Regions from separate parts of the Streptomyces rectiverticillatus genome, predicted to be linked through region 1. Evidence: riboswitches for the same ligand, from Rfam matches in the RefSeq annotation. Region 1 holds a riboswitch; the other holds the start of a gene.
What was found. Region 1 has a riboswitch for S-adenosylmethionine ahead of FGW37_RS08900 (aminotransferase class V-fold PLP-dependent enzyme). Riboswitches for the same ligand answer to the same signal wherever they lie in the genome.
Positions count from the first base shown of each region.

Region 1 (11,760 bases):
GAGGTGGAGTCCCTGGGCTCGCTGGTCTTCCACCTGGGGCGGCACGTCGGCTGGCACGGCCACGCGCGGCTGCACTACGGCTCGGTGGAGTTCCTCGGCCCCTACGTCCACACGGTGAGCCGGCTCGCGCTCGTGCTGAGCGTGGTGGCGTTCGCCTGGCTGCTGCTGTGGCGCGTACGGGCGCGCAGGTTCACGGCCTGCACGCCGTACGAGGCGGCGTTCGCGTCGGTGCTGCTGTTCACCACGACCAGCCGGGTCATCAGCCCGCAGTACATCGTCTGGCTGCTCGGGCTGGCGGCGGTGTGCCTCACCATGGGCACGACGCGCCAGCGCCTGCCCATCGCCCTGGTCCTGCTGGCCGCCCCGCTGACCCAGCTGGAGTTCCCGATCTGGTTCTCCCACGTGGTGGCCAGCGACAAGCTGGGCGTGGCGACGCTGACCCTGCGGAACGGGTTGCTGGTCGTCGCCACGCTGATCTCGTGCGCCCGGCTGTGGCGCGAGACGGTGTCCCCGCCGGGGGCTCCCGACGCTCCTGACGACCCCCCTGCGGAGAAGGAACCGGCCTTGCTGGCGGGCTGACGGTCTCCGGGCACGGCCTGCGGGTCGGTTCGGCACCGCCGGTACACGCCGTGGGGGCTGAGCACCATCGCGGCGGGAGCAATTGCCCGTGCCGGGCATGCAGCCCCCGGCTGCCTTGCCGCAGGCAAAAAGAATCCGCCGCAACGGCGATCAGCCACCGCGGAGCGGACCGGCGGTGCCGGACTTCGCCCACCCCCACGGAGTGGACCCCGCGGTGCCGAGCCCCCTCAGCCCGAGGCGAACTGCTCCCCGACGTACGCCCTCCACCGCTGTGTGAACTCCCCGGGCGAGACGCCCAGAACGGAACGCAGCGCGGCCTCGACGGCGCCGTCACGGCGCGCATGCGCGCCCACCGCGCGGTAGAACGCGACCAGTTTCTCCTCGCTCCAGCGGTCGGCGATCAGCCGGCAGGCCAGCCACCCCTCCTCGTACGCGCGGGCGAGCCGCCCCGCCTCCCCGGTGAAGCCGAACTCGGGGTCCCCGGGCAGCCGGTCGGGGAGGGTGCCGGCGGCGGCCGCGCGGGAGAGTTCGGGGGCGGCCTGGCGGACGGTGCGCCCGGTGTCGCGGTACGCGGCCCAGTCGGCGAAGCCCTCGGACAGCCACAGCGGCGTGGCCTTCGTCGTCCTGGCCCGGGTGGCCACGTGGGCGGTCTCGTGCGTGAGCACGATGCGCCGCCCGAACGCGCCGAGCACCCCGTACGCCTCGGGGTTGACGATGATGCGGTCCGCGGGCGCGGCGGCGCCGGAGCCGCCCGCCTCGCCGGTGGTCACGGCGGCGATGCCCCGGTAGTTGGAGACGGGCGAGTCCAGGAGCGCGGCCATCCGGTCCAGCGAGGCGGGCATCTCGACCACGACCCGGCCGGGCCATTCGCGCGACCCGGCCCGCCAGGCCGCGCCCACGGCCGGGACGGCCTTGTCGGCGAGGTCGGCGAGGGCGCGCAGCCGCTCGCGGTCCTGGCCGACGCCGAGGACGAGGCTGCGCTCGCCGCGGACGACGGTCACAGGACCCTGCTCCCACAGCTGGTGCCCGCCGCGCCGGGAGCCGGCGGCCACGTACCAGCGCCCGCCGCGCTCGACGAGGGTCAGCCGGCTGCGGGCGGTGACGGGGGCGCTGTCATAGCCGGCCAGCCGGTAGCGCAGCTCGGCCTCGGCGGCGACCCGCCGGCCGTCCCCGGGCGCCGGGGTGAAGCCGCCCGTGCGCACCAGGCGGTAGTCCCATGAGGCGAACGGGACGGCCGCGAGGTTGGCGAAGAGGCGGCGCTGCTCCTCCCGGTAGCCCCCGGCGGCCGGGTCGACGGCGGCCAGGAAGGCACTCTCGTCACGGTCGCGGACCGCGGCGGCCCACCGGTCCAGGAGCCCCTGCAGGGCCCGCTCGCGGGCGTCAGGACCTCCGGAGAGCCCTCCTGAGCAGCCGGTCAGACCGGCCTGCAGGGCCATGAGGAGGGCCGCCAGGCAGCACGCCGCCCGGCGGGCCGGCCCGCGGCCGCCCGCTCGTGTGCCCCCGCGTCCGCTCCTCCACCACCGGCCCGTCACGTCCCGCATCGTACGAGCCGCATGCCTCCGGGGGCGCGCTCAGGACGTGATCACGGCCGGGTCACGGACGAAATCGGCATCATGTTGGCCGGGTCGTAGCGCACCCGGGCGCCCGGGTAGGGCGCGTGGACGACCTGGCCGTTGCCGACGTACATGCCGACGTGGCTGGCGTCGTCGCGGTAGATGACGAGGTCCCCGGGGCGCGCCTCGGACAGCGGGATGTGCCGTCCGGCGTTGCGCTGCGCCTGGGAGGTGCGCGGCAGACCGACCCCGGCCCGCCCGTACGCCCACTGCATGAGCCCGGAGCAGTCGAAGGCGCCGGGCCCGGTCGCGCCCCAGGCGTAGGGCGAGCCGACGGCGGAGCGGGCGGCCAGGGCGGCCGCGGCGCCGCGGGAGGAGGCGGCGGCGAGGTCCTGCAGACCGCCGAGGGCGCCCCCGTCCGAGCGCTCCAGCTGCCGGGTGCCGCCGGAGCGCGAGGCCCGGGCGTAGGCCTCCCGGTCGGCTGTCGGCAGGGCGTTCAGCAGGCGGCGGGCGGTGGCGAGCTTCCCCTCGACCTCCCGCTTGTGCTGTTCGACGGCCTTGCGCGTCCGCTCCAGCTCGCCGAGCATCCGCGCCGCCTCGCTGCGCTCCTGGCGCAGTGCCCGCTGGGCCTCCGTGAGGGCCCTGAGCTGCTCGCTCTGCCGATCGGAGACGCGGTCGAGGGTGGCGGCGCGGTCCAGGTAGCCGTCGGGGTCGGAGGACAGGAGCAGCTGGAGGGCGGGGTCGACGGCGCCGCTGCGGTACTGGGCGGCGGCGACCATGCCGAGGGCGGTGCGCATGTGGTTGACGCGCTCCTGGCCGCGGGCGACGCGGTCGGTGGCCTCGGTGACCTTCCGGCGGAGCTCGCCGGCGCGCTCGCCCGCTTCGTTGAACTTCTCGGTGGCCCGCTCGGCCTGCTCGTAGAGCCGGTCGACCCGCGCCTTGACGGTCCCGCGGGACCGGTCGTCGCGGGCGGTGTCGCTGGGCCGTGCTCCGGCCGGGGGCGCCATCGCGGCCGCGGCCGTGGCCACGGCGGCGGACAGGACGGTGACCCGGACGGTCTGGGTGAGACCGGACTGCGAAGAACGGCGATGGGACGCCACGGGCTGCCGCACTCCCTTCCTTGCTGCACTGTGGGCGCGGTCTGCCCGGCGTGCCGGTTACCGCAGCGCCAGACAGTAGCGGCGCGCTCACCCCGTGTTCAAAGACCTCGTGGGGTGGGAATGGGACGGGAATGCGGACGCCCCGCCGGAGACGCAGGTCACCGGCGGGGCGTGGTGTCAGCGAGGGCCACCGCGATTCGCCCGAACGGGCGGCGGGTCAGCCATTCGGCCCAGTCGTCAGCCTATGCGGACGCCGAACTGGAAGGGCATGTTGCCCATCGACTCGTAGCGCACGTTGGCGCCCGGCTTGGGGGCGTGCAGGGTCATGCCGTTGCCCGCGTAGAGGCCGATGTGGTGCAGGTCGCCGTAGAAGAGCACCAGGTCACCGGGCTTGAGCTGGCTCTGGTCGTAGATGCGGGTGCCGGCGTTGGCCTGGTCCTGGGAGATGCGCGGCAGGGTGACGCCGGCCTGGGCGTACGCCCAGCCGGTCAGCCCCGAGCAGTCGAAGGAGCCCGGGCCGGTCGCGCCCCAGACGTAGGGGGCCCCGATCTTGCCCTGGGCGGCGGCGAGCGCGGCGGCTGCGCGGCCGGAGGTGGGCACGTCCTTGCCGAGGTCGGGGCGGCTGCTGCCGCCGCCGCCGCGGCCGGCGCGCTCCTCGCCGCCCTTGCCGCCGTCGGCCTTCTCCTTCTCGCCGAGGACCTCGGCGCGCTCCGCGGCGGTGAGGGTGTTGAGCTGCTCCTTGGCGGCGGCGAGCTTCTCCTGGACGGCTTCCTTCTGCTCGCCCAGCACCTTGCGGGTCTCCGCGAGGTCCTTGAGCTTGCCGGTCGCCTCCTGGCGCTGCTGCTTGAGCGCGCGCTGCTTCTCGGAGATCTGCTTGAGGGTGTCGGCCTGCTTGGCGCTCACCTGGTTGAGCGTGGAGGCCTTCTCCAGGTAGCTCTCCGGGTCGGAGGAGAGCAGGAGCTGCAGCGAGGGGTCGACGGCGCCGCTGCGGTACTGCGCGGTGGCCAGCGAACCGAGGCCGTTGCGCAGCTTGTTGATCTCCTCCTGGCCGCGGGCGACCTTGTCCTGGAGATCGGTGACCTGCTTGTCGAGCTTGTCCTGCTTCTCCTTGGCCCCGTTGTACTTCTCCGTGGCCTGCTCGGCCTCTTCGTAGTACTTGTCGACCTTCTCCTTGACCTCCGCCTTGGAGGCCTTCGGATCGGCGTGCGCGGCCTGTGAGGTGAGGGCGACGGCCGCGGCTGCGGTCGCGGTCAGCACGGTCACCCGGGCGCGGCCCGGCTGCTTGGGTCGACGGTGGGACGCCACGGAGACGAGCTCCTTCTTCCTCGGCCGCCACCGCACGCCGGAGGGCACGGTTCGGGCGGGACCTTCACCGTCACCCCGAATGGATGATCAACCGGGTGAAGGTTCGAGGCCCGACCTTAGTGACCCCTGACTGATCCGTTCAAATCCTCATCAGAAAAATCTCTCGCCTCAACAGAAGCTTTACCAACGTGACACAGCCGGTGATGACGGCTTGACGGTCAGGTACGGGCAAGTCGCTTGAGGAGCAAGGCCGATGCCACCGGCCGGGCGCCCGCCTTCGCGACGCCGTCGGCGACCTCGCGGTCGGTGGAGACCACCACGACCGGACGGCCCGGGGGCTCGGCCCGCACCAGCTGGCGGATGAGCTCGTCCGCGGTCACCCCGGGCTTGCTGAAGAGCACCCGCACCCCGCGCGGCGGCGCGAGCAGCACGGGCGCGGCCAGCTCGGCCCCGTCGAAGACGCAGGTCACCTCGGCGCCCGTCTGCGCGGCCAGCATCGCGAGCCCGCCCAGCAGCCGCAGCCGCTGCTTGTCCAGCGGCATCGTCGGATAGCCGGTCTTGGTGACGTTGTAGCCGTCGACGACGAGGTGTGCCTGAGGCAGGGCCAGCAGCTGGTCCAGCAGTGCGGGATCGGTCTCGGACAGGGCGCGCGTGGCGATGTCCTTCGGGGTCATCCGGCCCGGCTCGACGGCGTCCACCGTGTCCGCGGGGTGCACGGAGACGGGCGGCAGCGCCAGTTCGCGGCGCAGCCCCTGCGCCGCGTCCAGGACCGTGTCCAGCAGCAGCCGCAGGCGCATGTCCTCCACGCTGCGGCCCTCGCGCACCGCCCGGCGGCTCGCCTCCAGCGCGGCCTCGGCCTCCGACAGCCGCGTCTTGAGCCGGCGGGTCTCCCCCAGCGCGGCGGCCTTCTCGGCCGCACCGGCCGCCCGCACGGACTCCAGCTCGGCCTCCGCCTTGCGCAGGGCGGCCTCGCCGCGCCGCACGTCGGCGACCGCGCTGCGCAGCTTGCGCTGCAGCGCATCGGTTTCCCTGCGGACCGCCTCCAGCTCGGCGCGGACCCGCTCGGCCTCGGCCCGCCCCGCGGCCCGGGCCTCCGCCAGCTCCTCGCGCAGCCGCCGCAGTTCGCGCTGGGCCTCCTCGCCCGCGCGCTCCGCGGTCGCCCGCAGGGCCTCCTCGCCGGCCGCCGTCACGAGCTTGACCCAGCCCGTGGGCCGCAGCACGTAGGCCATGGCGGCCACGTCCTCCGGATCGGCGGCCGCCGGCGGCGAACCCGCGTCCAGCGCCTCGGCGAGCTCGGAGCCCGTCTCGCGCAGCCGGGCCGAGATGCGCCGGCGGAACGCTTCGTCGTTCTCCACGGCCGCGGCCATCGCATTGCCCGCGAACTTGGCCCGCCGGCTCGGCGTGAACCGGGCGTACTGCCGCAGCGCCGCCGGGAGTTCGGCCACCGTCAGGCCGCCGAACGCCTCCGCGACCAGGCCGATGACCCGGCGCCGCACGCCTTCCGGCAACGGACGGTCGAGCACCTCGGCAGCGCCGTCGGTCCCACCGGTGTCACCTGGCTCACCGGCCGCCTCCGCGCCACCCGTGTGCTCCACCACCGCTCACCGCTCCCGTTCTTCAGGCCTTCGCGCCCGGCCGGTCCACCAGCTCGACCTGGTCGACCGCGTTGCACCAGCGGCAACGCACGGACTCGATCGTCTCACTGACCACCTCGCGTTCCTCCACGCGCGGCTCGCCGGAGAGGTCGAGATGAACGAATTCCACGGCTTTGGTCGTACGCGTCACATCGAACCGGGTGAGATTGCCGCACAGAGCGCAGCGCCACCGGGTCCCGGCTGTCGGCTGGGGAACGCCCATCGTGTCGTCCGTCCTCATCAAGTCCATCGAACTGCGGGTGTGCTTCCCGTAACCCTACGGCCTGATGGTCATGCGGCGCGGAGTGCGGGCCCGCTTCACCGGCCCGGCGAGGCACTCTGTGCGCTTTGCTGCCGGTACGTCATGATCTGCTCATGTTGGGAAAGGCCGGAAAGGCAGCCGGGACCGCGGCGCACGGGGGCCACGACGGGATCCGCCCGCCGGTTCCCCTGGTCACCTACGCCCTCATCGGCGCCTGCTGCGCGGTGTTCCTCCTGGGCCCCGCCGCGGAGCTCGCCGCACCCCTGGCCCGCCACGGCAGCGGCAGCAACCTCCTCGCCGCCCAGACCGCCTACTTCGAGCGCTGGGGCGTGGTGCCCGAGAGACTCTGGCACGGGCCGCCGGCGGAGCTGATCACCCCGCTCACCGCGCTCTTCGTGCACGGCAACTGGCTGCATCTGCTCGGGAACATGCTCTTCCTCTACGTCTTCGGCGCCATGGCCGAAAACCGGATGGGACGCGGACCCTTCGCCCTCTTCTACCTCACCGCCGGAGTGCTCGCCCTGCTCGGCTACGCGGCCGCGCACGCCGCCTCCGACCGCACGCTCGTCGGCGCCTCCGGCGCGATCTCCGGGGTCCTCGGAGCCTTCCTCTACCTCTTCCCCCGGGCCCGCGTCACCAGTCTCTTCCCGTTCCTCTTCTTCCTGCCGCTGCGGTTCCCCGCCTGGGCCGTGCTGCTCTTCTGGTTCGCCCTGCAGTGGGTGGCCGCCCGCGCGGCCGGCGACCGCCCCGGCGTCGCCTACCTCGCCCACGTCGTGGGCTTCGCGCTGGGCTTCCTGTACGCGTGGGCGAGGTACGGACGTGCGACTAGAGTGAAGGCGGGGCTGCCCCCCGACCCCCGATAGGAGCCCGCAGTGATCACTTCGATCGTGCTGATCAAGACAGACGTCGACCGGATCCCCGAGATCGCCGAGCAGATCGCCGCGATCGAGGGCGTGAGCGAGGTGTACTCGGTGACGGGTGCGCACGATCTGATCGCCATGGTGCGGGTGGCCCGGCACGACGACCTCGCGGACGTCATCCCGGGCAGGATCAGCAAGGTCCCGGGCGTCGCCTCGACGGAGACGCACATCGCGTTCCGCACGTACTCCCAGCACGACCTGGAGGCGGCGTTCGCGATCGGCCTGGATGCCTGACGGCACGTCGCTGGGACAACGGCTCATGCCGATCGGCACCGCCGGTCACGCCGGTTGCGGCTGATCGCCGTTGCGACGGCGGGAAGGCCCCGGACCCGCCCTTTCACCGTTTCCCCCTGCGGGGAGCGGGGGCCTGCCCCGGCAGCCGCCCCCGCCGCAGCGGCGCGCAACCCCCGCCCGCGTATCCGGCGGTGCCGGGCCGGGCGCAACCCGCGATCAACCCTCCGCCGTCAGGCGACCGGCACACACCGCCCACCCTCGGTCCGGTAGGACCACTTCGCTCCGTGGCGGACGAGTTCGCCCACCGCCGTCACGAAGCGCTCCACGTGCTCGTCCGGCGTGCCGGCGCCGAAGCTGACGCGGATCGCGTTCAGCGGCGCGCCCTCGTCCGGCGCACCGCACTCCCCCTCGGCAGCGGAGTCCGCGCCCACCAGCGTCCGCACCAGCGGATGTGCGCAGAAGAGGCCGTCGCGGACACCGATCCCGTACTCCGCGGAGAGCGCCGCCGCGAAGTGTGAGCTGTTCCAGCCGTCGACGGTGAAGGACAGGACGCCCACGCTCGGCGCTCCGGGCCCGAAGAGCGACAGCACCCGCACCCCCGGCACCGCCGCCAGCCCCTCCCGCACCGCGGTGATCAGCTGCCGCTCCCGCTCCGCGAGCCGATCGAAGCCCGCCTCGGTGAGCGCCTTGCAGGCGGACGCGATGGCGTAGGCCCCGATGACGTTGGGCGAGCCGGCCTCGTGCCGGGCGACCCCGTCGTGCCAGTCGACCTCCACCTCGCCGGAGGCACCCCGCGCGACGCGCCGGCTCGCGCCTCCGCCCGCGAGGTAGGGCTCGGCGTCGCGGAGCCAGTCCGCCCGCCCGGCCAGCACGCCGGCGCCGAAGGGCGCGTACAGCTTGTGCCCGGAGAAGGCGACCCAGTCGGCGTCCAGTTCGGCGATGTCCACCCGCTGGTGGGGGACGAGCTGGGCCGCGTCCACGACGATCCGCGCGCCGTGGGCGTGCGCGGCGGCGGCGAGCTCCCGGACGGGCCACAGCTCACCGGTCACGTTGGACGCACCGGTCACGCACACCAGCGCGGGCCCGTAGGGCTCGCGGGCCGCGAGCGCCTGCTCGAGCGTCTCGACCGCCTGCCCGGGGGTGCGGGGCGCGTCGAGGTAGGTCACCTCGACGTCCGCGCGCCGCTCCCAGGGCAGCAGCGCCGCATGGTGCTCGGTCTCGAAGACGAACACCCGCGTCCCGGTGGGGAGTACGGCCGCGAGCAGGTTGAGGGAGTCGGTGGTCGAGCGGGTGAAGAGCACCTGGTCCCCGTCCCGGCAGCCGAGGAACGCGGCGACGTCCGCCCGGCTGTTCTCGAAGAGCTCCGTCGACAGCTGCGAGAGGTAGCCCGCGCCGCGGTGGACGCTGCCGTAGTAGGGCGCGTACGCCGCCACGTCGTCCCACACCCGCTGCAGGGCGGGGGCGCTGGCCGCGTAGTCCAGCGCCGCGTACGTCACTTCTCCCCCGGTCACCAGCGGCACCCGGACATCGCACCCGAGAACGGGCAGAGGGGTGCAAACGGACCGGTCGGAGGCAAGAGTGGGGACAGACATGGCGAACTCCCGTAAAAAGGCAGGCGAATTCCACCGCGCGACGGGCGCGGGAAAGGGAAGGAGGGTGCGGGAAAAGGGGCTCTTCGAGCCCTAACGCATTCGCTGAACCACGGAAGGAACTCCCTCGACAACCAGGATCCCTGGCGAGGGACCCGCGCTTGCCGCAGACCTCGCTGCCTGCGACCTGGTCATCACCCGGGGCACCCCGCCACGGAAGGAGGGTTGCCGGACAGCGGGCCGGGGCCGTGTCGCTGTCACTCGTGACCTTGGCCGAGAGTATGGCACAACTGATCGCCGGCCGGGAAGGGACGTCCGTATCACGGACGCCCCTTCACCGCACTACGCGTTGCTCGCCAGAGCCCACCGCTCGAGAGCCCGCCGGGCCGCCCCGGAGTCGATGGACTGCGCAGCCCGGGCGATACCCTCCCGGATCTGCTCCGCCAGCGGCGCCTGCGTGGGCGCCAACGCCACCAGCGCCGCAGCCGAGTTGAGGAGCACGGCGTCCCGCACCGGGCCCGTCTCGCCCGCGAGCAGACGCCGCGCGACATCCGCGTTGTAGGACGCGTCGGCCCCCCGCAGCGCCTCCACCGGCACCAGGCCGATCCCCACGTCCCGCGGGTCGAAGGCCTCCTCGCGGACCCGGCCGCCGGAGACCACCCACACCCGCGACGTGGCGGTCGTGGTGAGCTCGTCGAGGCCGTCGTCGCCGCGGAAGACCAGCGCCGAGGAGCCGCGCTCGGCGAGCACCCCGGCGAGGATCGGGGCCATCCGGGCGTCCGCGACGCCCGTGGCCTGGGCCCGGACCTTCGCGGGGTTGGTCAGCGGGCCGAGCACGTTGAAGACGGTCCGGATGCCGAGCTCGCGCCGGGCCCCGGCCACGTGCCGCAGCGCCGGATGGAACTTCACCGCGAAGCAGAAGGTGATGCCGGCTTCCTCGGCCACCTCCACCACCCGCTTCGGGGTGAGGTCGAGGTTGACGCCCAGCTTCTCCAGGACGTCCGAGGCGCCGCTCGCCGAGGACGCCGCCCGGTTGCCGTGCTTGACGACCTTCGCGCCGGTGCCGGCGACGACGATCGAGGACATGGTGGAGATGTTGACGGTCTTGGCACCGTCGCCGCCGGTGCCGACGATGTCCACGCTGGGGCCGGGGACCTCGATCAGCCGGGCGTGCTCGTACATCGCGCGCACCAGGCCGGAGATCTCGGCGACCGTCTCGCCCTTGGCACGCAGGGCGACCACGAAACCCGCGATCTGCGCGTCGGTGGCCTCGCCGCGCATGATCCGGTCCATGGCCCAGGCGGTGTCGTCGGCGGTCAGGTCGCGGCCGGCGAGCAGGGCGTCCAGGAGGCCCGGCCAGGAGGGGGCCACCGCGCTGCCGCCGCCTGCCGGGGTCACAACGTTCATGGTCCACGCTCCTGGTGGTCGGTCCGGAGAGCCGGGTTCGTCCGGGGCTCTGCCCGCCCAGCCTATCCACCCCCCGAAGACAGCGAAGAGCCCCGTCCTGGGGGCACCTCCCAGCGTTAGCTGGGGGAGCTGGACGGGGCTCTTGCTGTGGCGATCAGCGATCAGTGTGGATCAGAGGTGATCAGTGGTGGCCGTGGCCGCTCGTGATCTCCTCGTACTCCTCCACGGTGGCCTTGGGGATCTGGGTCCCCTCGCCGTAGAAGCCCTTGGAGAGCTTCACCCGCAGGCGCTGCCCGGCGCCGGCCTTGCGGGCCACGCCGTTCTCGTCGTACTCCGGCTCCAGCTCGAGCGGCTGCGGCTGGTGGTGTGCCGTGAGGGTGTGCATCTGCTCCTGCGAGAGCGGCTCGTGGACCTCGACGAACTCACCGTGCGGCAGGCGCTTGATGATGCCGGACTCGCGTCCGTGCAGCACCTTGTCCCTGTCGCGGCGCTGCAGGCCCATGCAGATCCGGCGGGTGGCGATGAACACCAGGACCGGGATCACGAAGAAGCCGATGCGGACGAACCAGGTGATGGCGTTGATCGACAGGTGGAAGTGGGTGGCCCACAGGTCGTTTCCACCACCGACCAGCATCACGAAGTACGCGGCGATCCAGGCGGCACCGAAGGCGGTGCGCGTCGGGGCGTTGCGCGGGCGGTCCAGCAGGTGGTGCTCGCGCTTGTCACCGGTGACCCAGGACTCGATGAACGGCCAGACCGCGATCGCGCCGAGCACCAGCGGGAAGATGACCAGCGGGATGAACACGCCCAGGACGAGCGTGTGGCCCCACAGGTTGATCTCCCAGCCCGGCATGACACGGATCAGACCCTCGGCGAAGCCCATGTACCAGTCGGGCTGGGCGCCGGTGGACACCTGGTCCGGGCGGTACGGGCCGATGGCCCAGATCGGGTTGATCGAGGCGATCGCCGCGATGGCCGCGATGATGCCGAAGACCAGGAAGAAGAAGCCACCGGCCTTGGCCATGTAGACCGGCATCAGCGGGAGGCCGACGACGTTCTTGTTGGTCCGGCCCGGGCCGGGGAACTGCGTGTGCTTGTGGTAGATCACCAGGATCAGGTGGGCCACCAGCAGACCGAGCATGATGCCCGGCAGCAGCAGGACGTGGATGGAGAAGAA
Region 1 is NZ_CP040752.1:2,081,817-2,093,576, forward strand. It holds gene FGW37_RS08860 (glycosyltransferase 87 family protein) at 1-579, shown strand, start outside; gene FGW37_RS08865 (hypothetical protein) at 807-2,015, opposite strand; gene FGW37_RS08870 (C40 family peptidase) at 2,162-3,232, opposite strand; gene FGW37_RS08875 (C40 family peptidase) at 3,470-4,537, opposite strand; gene FGW37_RS08880 (NYN domain-containing protein) at 4,756-6,135, opposite strand; gene FGW37_RS08885 (hypothetical protein) at 6,155-6,394, opposite strand; gene FGW37_RS08890 (rhomboid family intramembrane serine protease) at 6,547-7,296, shown strand; gene FGW37_RS08895 (Lrp/AsnC family transcriptional regulator) at 7,306-7,587, shown strand; gene FGW37_RS08900 (aminotransferase class V-fold PLP-dependent enzyme) at 7,818-9,179, opposite strand; SAM riboswitch class IV at 9,329-9,445, opposite strand; gene trpD (anthranilate phosphoribosyltransferase) at 9,519-10,583, opposite strand; gene qcrB (cytochrome bc1 complex cytochrome b subunit) at 10,765-11,760, opposite strand, start outside.

Region 2 (11,760 bases), 2.3 Mb from region 1:
GTGAAGCGGTAGTGGCAGCTGCCGGCGGCGGGCTGCTGCTGGACGGCGTAGGACGGCTGCGGCCCGGGGCCGACCGGTATGGAGCCGCTGGGCGGGGGCGGGGAACCGGCCGGCGCCGAACGGGCCGGTGCCGAGCCTGCGCTCGCCGAGCCTGTGGGCGGCGAACCGGTGCGCGGCGAGCCCGAGGGCGCATCGCCGGAGGCCGCGGAGGAGGACGGGTTGGCCGATGAGTTGGCCGAGGGGTCGGACGACGAGTTGGCCGACGGGTCGGCCGATGAGCCGGACGGCGCTGCGGAGCTACCCTTCGCGCTCTCGGCCCGCTTGCCGTCGTCGTTCTTGGAGGAGTCCGAGGAGCAGCCGGCGACCGCGGTCAGGGCGGCGGCGCACGCCGTGGCAAGTACGGCCCAACGTGGGACATTTGACATGCGCCATGGCTACCCCGGCCCGGATCCGGGCAGCCCGGGCCGCCGAAGCGCCGGCCGCCCAGACGGGGCCCGGAGGTGTGCGGCTCGCACTCCGGCGCGTCACGGCCCGGGCCGGCGACCCGCGGCGCCCTCAGCCGCTCACCGGCTCACCGCTCACCCGCTCACAGCGCCCGCAGCGCCCGCAGCTGGTCCGTGAACCACCGGGCCGGCGGCAGCGCCGTCGCCGCCGCGGCCAGCCGCTTGGTGCGCTCCGCCCGCTCCCCGGGGTCCATCAGCAGGGCCAGGTGCAGCGCGCGGGCCGTGGCCTCCACGTCGTACGGGTTGACGGTGATCGCCTCGTCGCCCAGCTCGGCCGCCGCCCCCGCCTCGCGCGAGAGCACCAGCGCGCAGCCGTGGTCGGAGACCACCGGCACCTCCTTGGCGACGAGGTTCATCCCGTCCCGGATGGGATTGACCAGGGCCACGTCCGCCAGCCGGTACGCGGCCAGCGAGCGCGCGAAGTCGTCCTTGACGTGCAGGGCGACCGGCTCCCAGCCCTCCGTGCCGAACTCGGCGTTGATCCCGCGGGCGACCCGCTCCACCTCGGCGGTGTAGTCGCGGTAGACGGCGAGGTCCTGGCGGGAGGGGTAGGCGAAGGCGACGTGCACGACCTTGCCGCGCCACTGCGGGTGCTCCTCCAGCAGCAGCCGGTACGCGTACAGCCCGCGCACGATGTTCTTGGACAGCTCCGTGCGGTCCACGCGCACGATCGCCCTGCGGCCCGGGCCGATCTGCGACCTCAGCGCCGCCATGCGCTCCTCGACGTCCGCCCGGTGCGCCCGCTCGCGCAGGAAGTCCCCGTCGGCGCCGAGGCCGTGCACGCCCAGCCGCGTCGTCCGCCCCTCGAAGCGCACCTCGGCGGCGCGCCCCTCGCCGTCCCGCACGACCTCCGCGCCCAGCGCGTCCGCGCAGCACGCGGCGAACGCCTCGGCCCAGCGCAGGGTCAGGAAGCCGGCCCGGTCGCCGCCGAGCACACCGCGCAGCAGCTGCCCGGCCACGTCGTCCGGCAGCATCCGGAAGTAGTCCGGCGGGGCCCAGGGGGTGTGCGAGAAGTGGCCGATGCGCAGGTCGGGGCGGCGCGCCCGGAGCAGGCCCGGCACGAGCGCCAGGTGGTAGTCCTGGACGAGCACCGCGGCGCCCTGCGCGGCCTCCTCGGCGACGGCCTCCGCGAACGCCGCGTTGTACTCCTCGTAGGCCGCCCACTGCGCCCGGAACTCCCGGTCGAAGGAGGGCTCCAGGGGCGTCTGGTAGAGCATGTGGTGCACGAACCACAGCACCGAGTTGGCGATGCCGTTGTACGCGGCGGCGAAGGTGTCCGGCGGGATGTCGAGCATCCGCACGTGGTGCCCGCCGGTGTCGTCCGTGGAGAGTCTTCGGCCGGCGGCGCGGGCCGCCTCGCGGTCGCCCTCGGCCAGGGCCGCGCACACCCACACCGCGGCCCCGCCCTCGGCGTCTCCCTCGTCGTCGCGCTGTATCGAGCTGAGCCCGGAGACCAGCCCGCCGCCGCCGCGCCCGGCCACGAGGGTGCCGTCCTCGCGGCGCCGGTACGAGACCGGGCCGCGGTTGGAGGCGACGACGATCGGTGCGGCGGCGATCGATGCGGGGTGCACGTGCTCAGCGACCATGTGGCCAGCCTTGCCGCGGGAAGAACCGCTCAAACGTACGCTTACGCGGCGTGCCGCTGCGCGTACTCGGGTATTCCGGCCATCGGCGGCCGCTCCTCCGTGTCCACCGCGTACGTCCGCGGAACGAAGCCCTCCGGGGTTCGTTCGAACTGTGTCAGCGCAGGTCGCACCAGGTGCCCCCGGGCCAGCCGGAGCTGCGCGGTGCGGTAGATGGCGGCGGCCATCCGGCCCAGCGCCCGCCCGTCCTGGTGGCGGTGCTTGCGCACGCCCACGTCCACCTGGGCCAGCGCCCCCAGGCCGACCGTGTGCAGCGCGTCCACCAGAAGGCCCAGCTCCACGCCGTAGCCGACGGGGAACGGCAGCCGCTCCAGGAGCGACCGGCGGGCCGCGTACTCGCCGCCGAGCGGCTGCACGAAACCGGCCAGCTGCGGCCAGTGCAGATTCAGCAGGGGACGGGCCACGAGCTCGGTCACCCGGCCGCCCTGGCCGACCGCCTCGCCCAGCGGGCGGTCGTACATCGCCTTGACGAAGTGCACGCCCGGGTCGGTCAGCAGCGGGCCCACGATCCCCGACACGAAGTCCGCCGAGAACTCGCGCAGGTCGGCGTCCACGAAGCAGACGATGTCGCCGGTCGTCGCCAGCAGGGAGCGCCACAGCACCTCGCCCTTGCCCGGCAGCGCGGGCAGGCCCGGCAGCAGCTCGTCCCGGTGCACCACGCGCGCCCCGGCCTCTGCTGCGACCTCGGCCGTGCGGTCGGTGGAGCCCGAGTCGACCACCACCAGCTCGTCCACCAGCGGCACCGCGTCCGACATCAGCTCGTGGCGGATCGTCGCCACGATGGCGCCGACCGTCGGCTCCTCGTTCAGCGCCGGCAGGACCACGCTCACCGTGGTGCCGGAGTCCCGTTTGGCGGCCAGAAGCACGTCGAGCGGACGATCAGCAGCGGACCAGGACCGCTCGGCCAGCCAGCGCTCCACCTCTTCCAGCACGTGTACGACTCCCTGTCTCACGGACGTTCTGCGACGCGTTCTGTGACGCATCTCGCGGTGCGGACGCCCCTCTCAACGGGCCGTCCCTTCCGTTACAGTCTTGAACAACGCGGACCGCCGTCCTATGTCGGGGGTCGCCGCGTGCACAAACGCCTGGGCCCCGCCCAGTGCCATACCGCTCATCACGAGGGGCAGAGGGACACGGCCCGTTGAAGCCCCGGCAACCCTCCAGCCGGTCTCGGTCATCCGACGCGAGGCTCCCGGCGGGGAAGGTGCCAATTCCGTCTCGTGGCGACGTACGCCGCGAGGAAGATGAGGAGAAAGGGCCTCGCCTCCATGGCTGTGCAGTCTGTTGAACCCTCTACCACTTCTGTGGACCTCGGACCCGCCGTGGCACTCTCCTGCCGCGAGTGCGGAGAGCGCTTCGACCTCGGTCCCATCTTCGCCTGCGCCCTGTGCTTCGGCCCCCTCGAAGTCGCCTACGAACTGCCCGCCGGCGACCCTGAGGCCCTGCGCAAGCGCATCGAGGCCGGCCCCGCGAACATCTGGCGCTACGCCCCCCTGCTGCCCGTCCCCGCCGACGTCGCGGGCAAGCCCAGCCTCAACCCCGGCCTCACCAAGCTCGTCGAGGCCGGCAACCTCGCCCGCGAGCTGGGCGTGACCGGCGGTCTGTACGTCAAGGACGACTCCGGCAACCCGACACACTCCTTCAAGGACCGGGTCGTCGCGATCGCGGTCGAGGCCGCCCGCGCCTTCGGCTTCACGACACTGTCGTGCTCCTCGACCGGGAACCTGGCGGGTGCGGTCGGGGCCGCGGCCGCCCGGGCCGGGTTCAAGTCCTGCGTCTTCATCCCGCACGACCTGGAGGCCGGGAAGGTCGTCATGGCCGCGGTGTACGGCGGCGACCTCGTCGGCATCGAGGGCACGTACGACGACGTCAACCGCTTCTGCAGCGAACTGATCGGCGACCCGCTGGGGGAGGGCTGGGGCTTCGTCAACGTCAACCTCCGCCCGTACTACGGTGAAGGGTCGAAGACGCTCGCCTACGAGATCTGCGAGCAGCTGGGCTGGCGGCTGCCGGACCAGATCGTCGTGCCGATCGCCTCGGGCTCACAGCTCACGAAGATCGACAAGGGGCTCAAGGAGCTCATCGCGCTGGGCCTGGTCGAGGACCGCCCGTACAAGATCTTCGGAGCGCAGGCGGAGGGCTGCTCGCCGGTCGCACGCGCCTTCAAGGACGGGCACGACGTGGTGCGGCCGGTGAAGCCGGACACGATCGCGAAGTCCCTCGCCATCGGCAACCCGGCCGACGGGCCGTACGTGCTGGACATCGCGCGGCGGACGGGCGGGGCGGTCGAGGACGTCACCGACGAGCAGATCGTCGACGCGATCCGGCTGCTCGCCCGGACGGAGGGGATCTTTGCGGAGACGGCGGGCGGGGTGGCCGTGGGGGTCACGAAGAAGCTCATCGAGAGCGGCCTGCTCGATCCCTCGCTCACCACGGTCGTGCTGAACACCGGGGACGGGCTGAAGACGCTCGATGCCGTCGCCGCCGGGCCTACGGCGACGATCCGGCCGTCACTGGAGGCTTTCCGCGCCGCGGGGCTGTCCGTCCGCTGACGTCTGCGGGCCGTTGTGCCCACCCTCCCCCAAACTCCGTCCGGGGGTGCCCCCAGCCCTGCGGGACAGCTGCCCACAACTCGTTTTACCGAAGGTGAGTACCCCATGAGCGTCACCGTTCGTATCCCCACCATCCTGCGCACCTACACCGGCGGGAAGGCCGAAGTCACCGCCGAGGGTGCGACCCTCGCCGAGGTCATTCAGTCCCTTGAGGCCGGCCACACCGGTATCGCCGCCCGTGTGCTCGACGACGCCGGCAAGCTGCGCCGGTTCGTGAACGTCTACGTCAACGACGACGACGTCCGCTTCGAGCAGGGGCTGCAGACGCCCACCCCCGACGGCTCCGCCGTCTCCGTCATCCCGGCCGTCGCGGGCGGCTGAGGTTTCGCAGGGTTCCTCCGTTATTGCCGCACGACGTCCCCGGAATCGCCTCGTCCGTAAAGCGGACGGGGCGATTCCGCCTGTTGAGCGCGATACAGTTGAGGCGATCCCCGCCCGGCGTCAGTGCCGAACGCATATGAGAACCCGTCAAGTTGTGCGCGAAGTGTGTGCACGAAATGCCGGGTTGGTTGCGTTATACCCGGCCCGACTTGCCCTGAAATACCCGGAGTTCAGCCGATTTTCTCGATCGGCCATGCCCGGAATTCTCGTCCGAGTGACCTGTTGCAGACGGCATCCGTGCAGATACATTCAGCCGCGGTCGACGCGTTCCGGCGCACACCCACTGGGCTGCCAGGGGGTGAGGTCTGACCCGGGTCCGCGAAGTGCGGTCCTGCGCAAGGGCCAGTAATAGGGGAGTTAGGCATGGCTCAGGGCACCGTCAAGTGGTTCAACGCGGAGAAGGGCTACGGCTTCATCGCGGTCGACGGTGGTGCGGATGTATTCGTCCACTACAGCGCGATTCAGATGGACGGCTACCGCACCCTCGAGGAGGGTCAGCGGGTCGAGTTCGAGATCTCGCAGGGCCAGAAGGGGCCGCAGGCGGACATGGTGAAGCTGCAGCAGGTCTGATCGCGGCGCATCGACCACCGGCTCGCTCGGTTTGCAGAGGGGCTCGCACCTCACGGGGTGCGGGCCCCTCGCGCGTGTGCGGGGCGCGTGGGGTGGGTACGGCTGCCTGGGGCCCCTGCTCCCGCGCCCCGTGCGCGTGACCGTCCCCCGAAGGCGCTTGCACTCTCCCTGGTCGAGTGCTAATCATTGGGCTTAGCACTCTCCGAGTGAGAGTGACAGATTTGGACCGTCGGTGAGGTCCGTGGGCCAGGCGGGGCAAGGAACCGCAGGGTACGCAGGCCGTCCGTCGCGGGCGCCAGTGCGGTCCGGAGCAGTCTCCACCCCGTCCTGGGAGGACCACTTCACATGGCCAAGATCATCGCGTTCGACGAGGAGGCACGGCGCGGTCTCGAGCGCGGGATGAACCAGCTCGCCGACGCCGTCAAGGTCACCCTCGGCCCCAAGGGCCGCAACGTCGTCCTCGAGAAGAAGTGGGGCGCCCCCACGATCACCAACGATGGTGTCTCCATCGCCAAGGAGATCGAGCTCGAGGACCCGTACGAGAAGATCGGCGCCGAGCTGGTCAAGGAGGTCGCGAAGAAGACGGACGACGTCGCCGGTGACGGCACGACGACCGCGACCGTCCTCGCCCAGGCCCTGGTCCGCGAGGGCCTGCGCAACGTCGCCGCGGGTGCCAACCCGATGGCGCTGAAGCGCGGTATCGAGAAGGCCGTCGAGGCCGTCTCCGGTGCCCTGCTCGAGCAGGCCAAGGACGTGGAGACCAAGGAGCAGATCGCCTCCACCGCCTCCATCTCCGCCGCCGACACCCAGATCGGCGAGCTCATCGCCGAGGCCATGGACAAGGTCGGCAAGGAAGGCGTCATCACCGTCGAGGAGTCCCAGACCTTCGGTCTGGAGCTGGAGCTCACCGAGGGTATGCGCTTCGACAAGGGCTACATCTCGGCGTACTTCGCCACCGACATGGAGCGTATGGAGGCGTCCCTCGACGACCCGTACATCCTGATCGTCAACTCCAAGATCGGCTCGGTCAAGGACCTGCTGCCGCTCCTGGAGAAGGTCATGCAGTCCGGCAAGCCGCTGCTGATCATCGCCGAGGACGTCGAGGGCGAGGCCCTGTCCACGCTCGTCGTGAACAAGATCCGCGGCACCTTCAAGTCCGTCGCCGTCAAGGCCCCGGGCTTCGGCGACCGCCGCAAGGCCATGCTCGGTGACATCGCCATCCTCACCGGTGGCACCGTCATCTCCGAGGAGGTCGGCCTCAAGCTGGAGAACGCCGGTCTCGACCTGCTCGGCCGCGCCCGCAAGGTCGTCATCACCAAGGACGAGACGACCATCGTCGACGGTGCCGGTGACAGCGACCAGGTCCAGGGCCGCGTCAACCAGATCCGCGCCGAGATCGAGAACAGCGACTCGGACTACGACCGCGAGAAGCTCCAGGAGCGCCTCGCGAAGCTGGCCGGCGGCGTGGCCGTCATCAAGGCCGGTGCCGCGACCGAGGTCGAGCTCAAGGAGCGCAAGCACCGCATCGAGGACGCCGTTCGCAACGCGAAGGCGGCCGTCGAGGAGGGCATCGTCGCCGGTGGTGGCGTGGCCCTGCTGCAGGCCTCCCAGGTGTTCGAGAAGCTGGAGCTCGAGGGCGACGAGGCCACCGGTGCCGCCGCCGTCAAGCTGGCCCTGGAGGCCCCGCTCAAGCAGATCGCGGTCAACGCCGGTCTCGAGGGCGGCGTCGTCGTGGAGAAGGTGCGCAACCTGACCCCGGGCCACGGCCTCAACGCCGCCACGGGCGAGTACGTCGACCTGGTCGCCGAGGGCATCATCGACCCGGCCAAGGTCACCCGCTCCGCCCTGCAGAACGCCGCGTCCATCGCTGCGCTCTTCCTCACCACCGAGGCCGTCATCGCCGACAAGCCGGAGAAGGCCGCCGCGGCCGCTCCGGGCGGCATGCCGGGCGGTGACATGGACTTCTGATCCTGACGGATCACCTGTCCTGACGCTGTACGCGCCCGAGGGCGGTACTCCCCTACGCGGGGGGTGCCGCCCTCGGGCCGTTGTTCTCCGCGGCTTTTTCTGCGGCGTGTTCCGCGGCTCGTTCCGCGTTCAGCTCCCGCAGCGAGCGGCGGCTCAGGCCGAACGCGTACGTCGCTGCGAATCCCGCCGCGTAGCCCACCAGCAGGCCCGCCCCGTAGACCGCAACCGCCCGGCCCGGGCCGTGGCCGCCCTGCAGCAGCGGGAACAGGGCCCAGCCCGACGGGCCGATGGCCGTCGAGCCGACCGTGTCGCCCAGCTGCCCGAGCAGTCCCACGAACGCTCCTCCGAACGCGCCGCCGATGCAGGCGGTGACGAACGGGCGGCCCAGCGGCAGGGAGACGCCGTAGATCAGGGGCTCGCCGATGCCCAGGAGGCCGGCCGGCATCGCGGACCGGATCGTCCGGCGTACCGAGGTGTTGTGCGAGAGGCGGACGTAGAGGGCGAGGGCCGCGCCCACCTGCCCGGCGCCCGCCATCGCGAGGATCGGCAGCAGCACCGTGGAGCCCTGCTGCTGGATCAGGGTCGTGTGGATGGGGATGAGGGCCTGGTGCAGGCCCAGCATCACCAGGGGCAGGAACAGCCCGCCCAGGACGCAGCCGGCCGCGGCTCCGCCGTTCGCGAGCAGCCAGTCGGCGAAGCGTCCGGTGGCCGTGGCGACCTCGCCCGCCGCGTACATCAGCCCGTACAGCGTGACCAGGCCCGTGACCAGGACCGTCACCGTCGGGGTGACCAGCACGTCCAGGGCCTCGGGGACGCGGCGCCGGCACCACCGCTCGACGTGCGCGGCGAGCAGGGCCGCGGCCAGCGCACCGAGTACCCCGCCCTGGCCGGGCACGAGCTTCTCGCCGAACGCGCTCACCCGGTCCACGCCGGGGAACACGATGATCGCCGCGACGGCCCCGCCCAGGACGGGGGTGCCGCCGAACTCCTTGGCCGTGTTGTAGCCGACGAAGACCGCGATCAGGGACATGAAGCCCGACGCACACGCGGTCAGCGCGGGGGCCAGTGCGGGCAGCCAGCGGAGGTTGGCGAGCAGTCCGGCCAGGCCCGCGACGATGCCGCAGCCGATCAGGGCGGGGATCAGGGGGATGAAGATCTGGGCGATCCGGCGCAGGAACTCCTTGGCCGGGGTGGCGTTGCGGGCCTTGCGCTCGGCCCGGAGAGCCGCGCCGCGCTCGGCCAGCGCCTCAGCGGTGACAGCCTCCCCGGTGACCGCCTCAGCGGTGACAGCCTCCCCGGTGGCGGCTGCCGCGGTGGCCGCCTCCACATGCCGCGCGAGCTCCGGCGCGACCTTGGCCACCGCGCCCGGGCCGAGCACGATCTGCAGGGCCGTGCCGTCCTCGACGATGCCCAGTACCCCCGGAAGGGCCCGTAGTTCGTCGCGCCGGACGGCCGACGGGTCCCGGACGGTCACCCGCAGCCGTGTCATGCAGTTCGTGACGGACGTGAGGTTGCCGGCGCCGCCGAGGAGGGGCAGGAGCGCGGCCGCGCCGGCGCCGCGGCCGCGCTCCCCTCTCGGGCCGTCGTCCGGCGCGTCCGGAGGGTCCGGTGCCATGGTGCGGCTACCCATGTGCCGTTTGGAGGGCCGTGCGCAGGTGACCGCCCGACTCGTCCAGAAGGCGCGCGGCCGTGCGCCCGTCGACGCCGCCCAGGACGACGAGGATGGCGTGCTTCACCTCGCCGCCGGTCTCCGTCAGCGCGGCCTCTATCTCCTGCTCGGAGGCGCCCGTGGCCAGGGCGACGATCTGCCGGGAGCGGGCGCGCAGCTTGTCGTTGGTGGCCCGCACGTCGACCATCAGGTTCCCGTACGTCTTGCCGAGCCGGATCATGGTGATCGTCGAGAGCATGTTGAGGACGAGCTTCTGGGCGGTGCCGGCCTTCAGCCGCGTCGAGCCGGTGAGCAGCTCGGGGCCGACGACGACCTCGATGGCGTGGTCGGCGGCCCGGCCGAGGGGTGAACCGGCGTTGCAGGACACGCCGATGGTCAGCGCCCCGGCGGCGCGGGCGTGTTCGACGGCCCCGACCGCGTAGGGGGTGCGGCCGGAGGCGGAGATGCCGACGACGGTGTCGGCCGGGCCGACACCGAGGGCGGCCAGGTCGCCCGCGGCCAGCTCCCGGCTGTCCTCGGCACCTTCGACGGCGGTGACGAGCGCCGCCGCGCCGCCCGCGATCACGCCCATGACCTGCGAGGGGCTGGTATTGAAGGTCGGCGGGCACTCACTGGCGTCGAGCACACCGAGGCGGCCGGCGGTGCCCGCGCCCGCGTAGACGAGCCGGCCGCCGCGGGCCATCCGGGCGGCGGTGGCGTCGATGGCCGCGGCGATCTCGGGCAGCCGGGCGGCGACGGCGGCGGGGACGCCGGCGTCCTCGCCGTTCATGATCCTGGCGATGTCGAGGGTGGGCAGCCGGTCGATCTCCGCGAGGTCGGGTCGGAAGGCCTCGGTGGTGAGGGCGGCGAGCTCGCTGCGGAGCGCGCTGCGCGCTTGCGAGGACGGAACCGGCGAGGCACCGGCAGGCATGGACGCACCCGGCGGGCCGGACGGCGGAGGCGATGCGGAGGGGGGAGGCGATGCGGAAGCGTCCGGCGGGGCGGGGGCGCCGGATGCCGTGGGCGGGCCGGACGGTGTGGACGGGTTTGTCCGCGCGGGCGATGTGCGGGGCGGCGCGGGGGTGCACGGCAAGGCGGGTGAGCCGGGCGGCGCGGGACTGTCCGGCGAGGCGGGCATGCCGGGCGGCACGGGTGAGACGGACAGTGCGGGTGAGTCGGACGGCTCGGACGGGCCTGTCTGGGCGGGCGATGCGCCGGGCGGCGCGGGAGTGCCCGGAGAGGCCGGCGTGCCAGGCGGAACCGGTGCGTCGGACGGCACGGGGGAAGCGGCTGCGGCAGCGGTCGATGCGGATGACGAAGCAGAAGAGGCCATGGGCGGACGGCTCTTTCCATGCGTGCCGGGTGGGCCGGCTTCGGTCAGCGCGGGGAGCGCGGGGCGTGGCGGTGGGCGAGCGCTTCGTACGAGGCGGACAGGGCCGGCGCCGCGGACTCGTACGTCCGCTGGGCGACGCCGATGAACAGGCAGTCCACCACGAGGAGCTGACTGGTGCGGCTCGACATGGCCGCGGGCCGCAGCTCGCTCTCCCGGGCGGAGGAGGTGGTGAGCACGTGGTCGGCGTACTGGGCGATCTCGCCCTCCGGGCGGCCGGTGATCGCGAGCGTCGTCGCGCCGTGCTCGAAGGCGACCCGCAGCGGTTCGATGACGTCGGTGGTGCGGCCGGAGTGGGTGATGGCGACGGCGACGTCGCCCGCGCGCAGCTGGACGGCGTTGGTGACGGCCAGGTGCGGGTCGGTGGGGGCGTGGGCGATCAGGCCGATGCGGAGCAGTTTCTGGACGAGGTCCTGGCCGACGAGGTGGGAGGCGCCGATGCCGTAGACGTCGATGCGCCGGGCGCCGGCGAGCGCCGCCACCGCGGCCTCCAGCTGCGCGGTGTCGAGGGTGGCGGCGGTGTCCGCAAGGCACTGCGCCTCCTCCTGGGCGAGCTTGGCGACGACGGCGGGCAGCGGGTCGTCGACCGCGATGTCGGCGGTGACGGCCGGGGCGCGGCCGGCCGCCTGCTCGGCGGCGAGCGCGGCGAGGGCGAGCCGCAGGTCTCGGTAGCCCGGATAGCCGAGGATGCGGGCGGTGCGCACGACGGTGGCCTCGCTCGTGCCGGTGCGCTCCGCGAGGGCGGTGACGGTGAGGGCGGCGGAGCCCGCGGGGTCGCTCGCCACGGTCTCGGCGACGCGCTGCATCGAGCGGGTCATGGAGGGGGCGAGCGTACGGACCTTGGCGGCGAGCGCGCCGGGGGCGGGCGCGCCGCGGACGGGGGCGCCGCGGGCGGGCGGCGCGGCGGGGGCGTCGGCCGGCGCGGGGACCGCACGGGCGCCGCCGGTAGTTTCTTTCAATTTGCTGCTCACCTTTTGAAAGGTATTTTCAGGGTGGTGAGCCGTCAACCGCCCCTGTCCGGGACAATGGACCGTATGGAGCTCGA
Region 2 is NZ_CP040752.1:4,374,097-4,385,856, forward strand. It holds gene FGW37_RS19150 (hypothetical protein) at 1-425, opposite strand, end outside; gene FGW37_RS19155 (alpha,alpha-trehalose-phosphate synthase (UDP-forming)) at 587-2,089, opposite strand; gene FGW37_RS19160 (glucosyl-3-phosphoglycerate synthase) at 2,131-3,078, opposite strand; SAM riboswitch class I at 3,255-3,397, shown strand; gene thrC (threonine synthase) at 3,415-4,698, shown strand; gene FGW37_RS19170 (MoaD/ThiS family protein) at 4,804-5,079, shown strand; gene FGW37_RS19175 (cold-shock protein) at 5,503-5,709, shown strand; gene groL (chaperonin GroEL) at 6,055-7,677, shown strand; gene FGW37_RS19185 (PTS transporter subunit EIIC) at 7,730-9,292, opposite strand; gene murQ (N-acetylmuramic acid 6-phosphate etherase) at 9,300-10,256, opposite strand; gene FGW37_RS19195 (MurR/RpiR family transcriptional regulator) at 10,703-11,686, opposite strand; gene FGW37_RS19200 (hypothetical protein) at 11,741-11,760, shown strand, end outside.
Region 2: linked by a shared signal. The riboswitch ahead of thrC (threonine synthase) and the one ahead of FGW37_RS08900 (aminotransferase class V-fold PLP-dependent enzyme) in region 1 are both predicted to bind S-adenosylmethionine.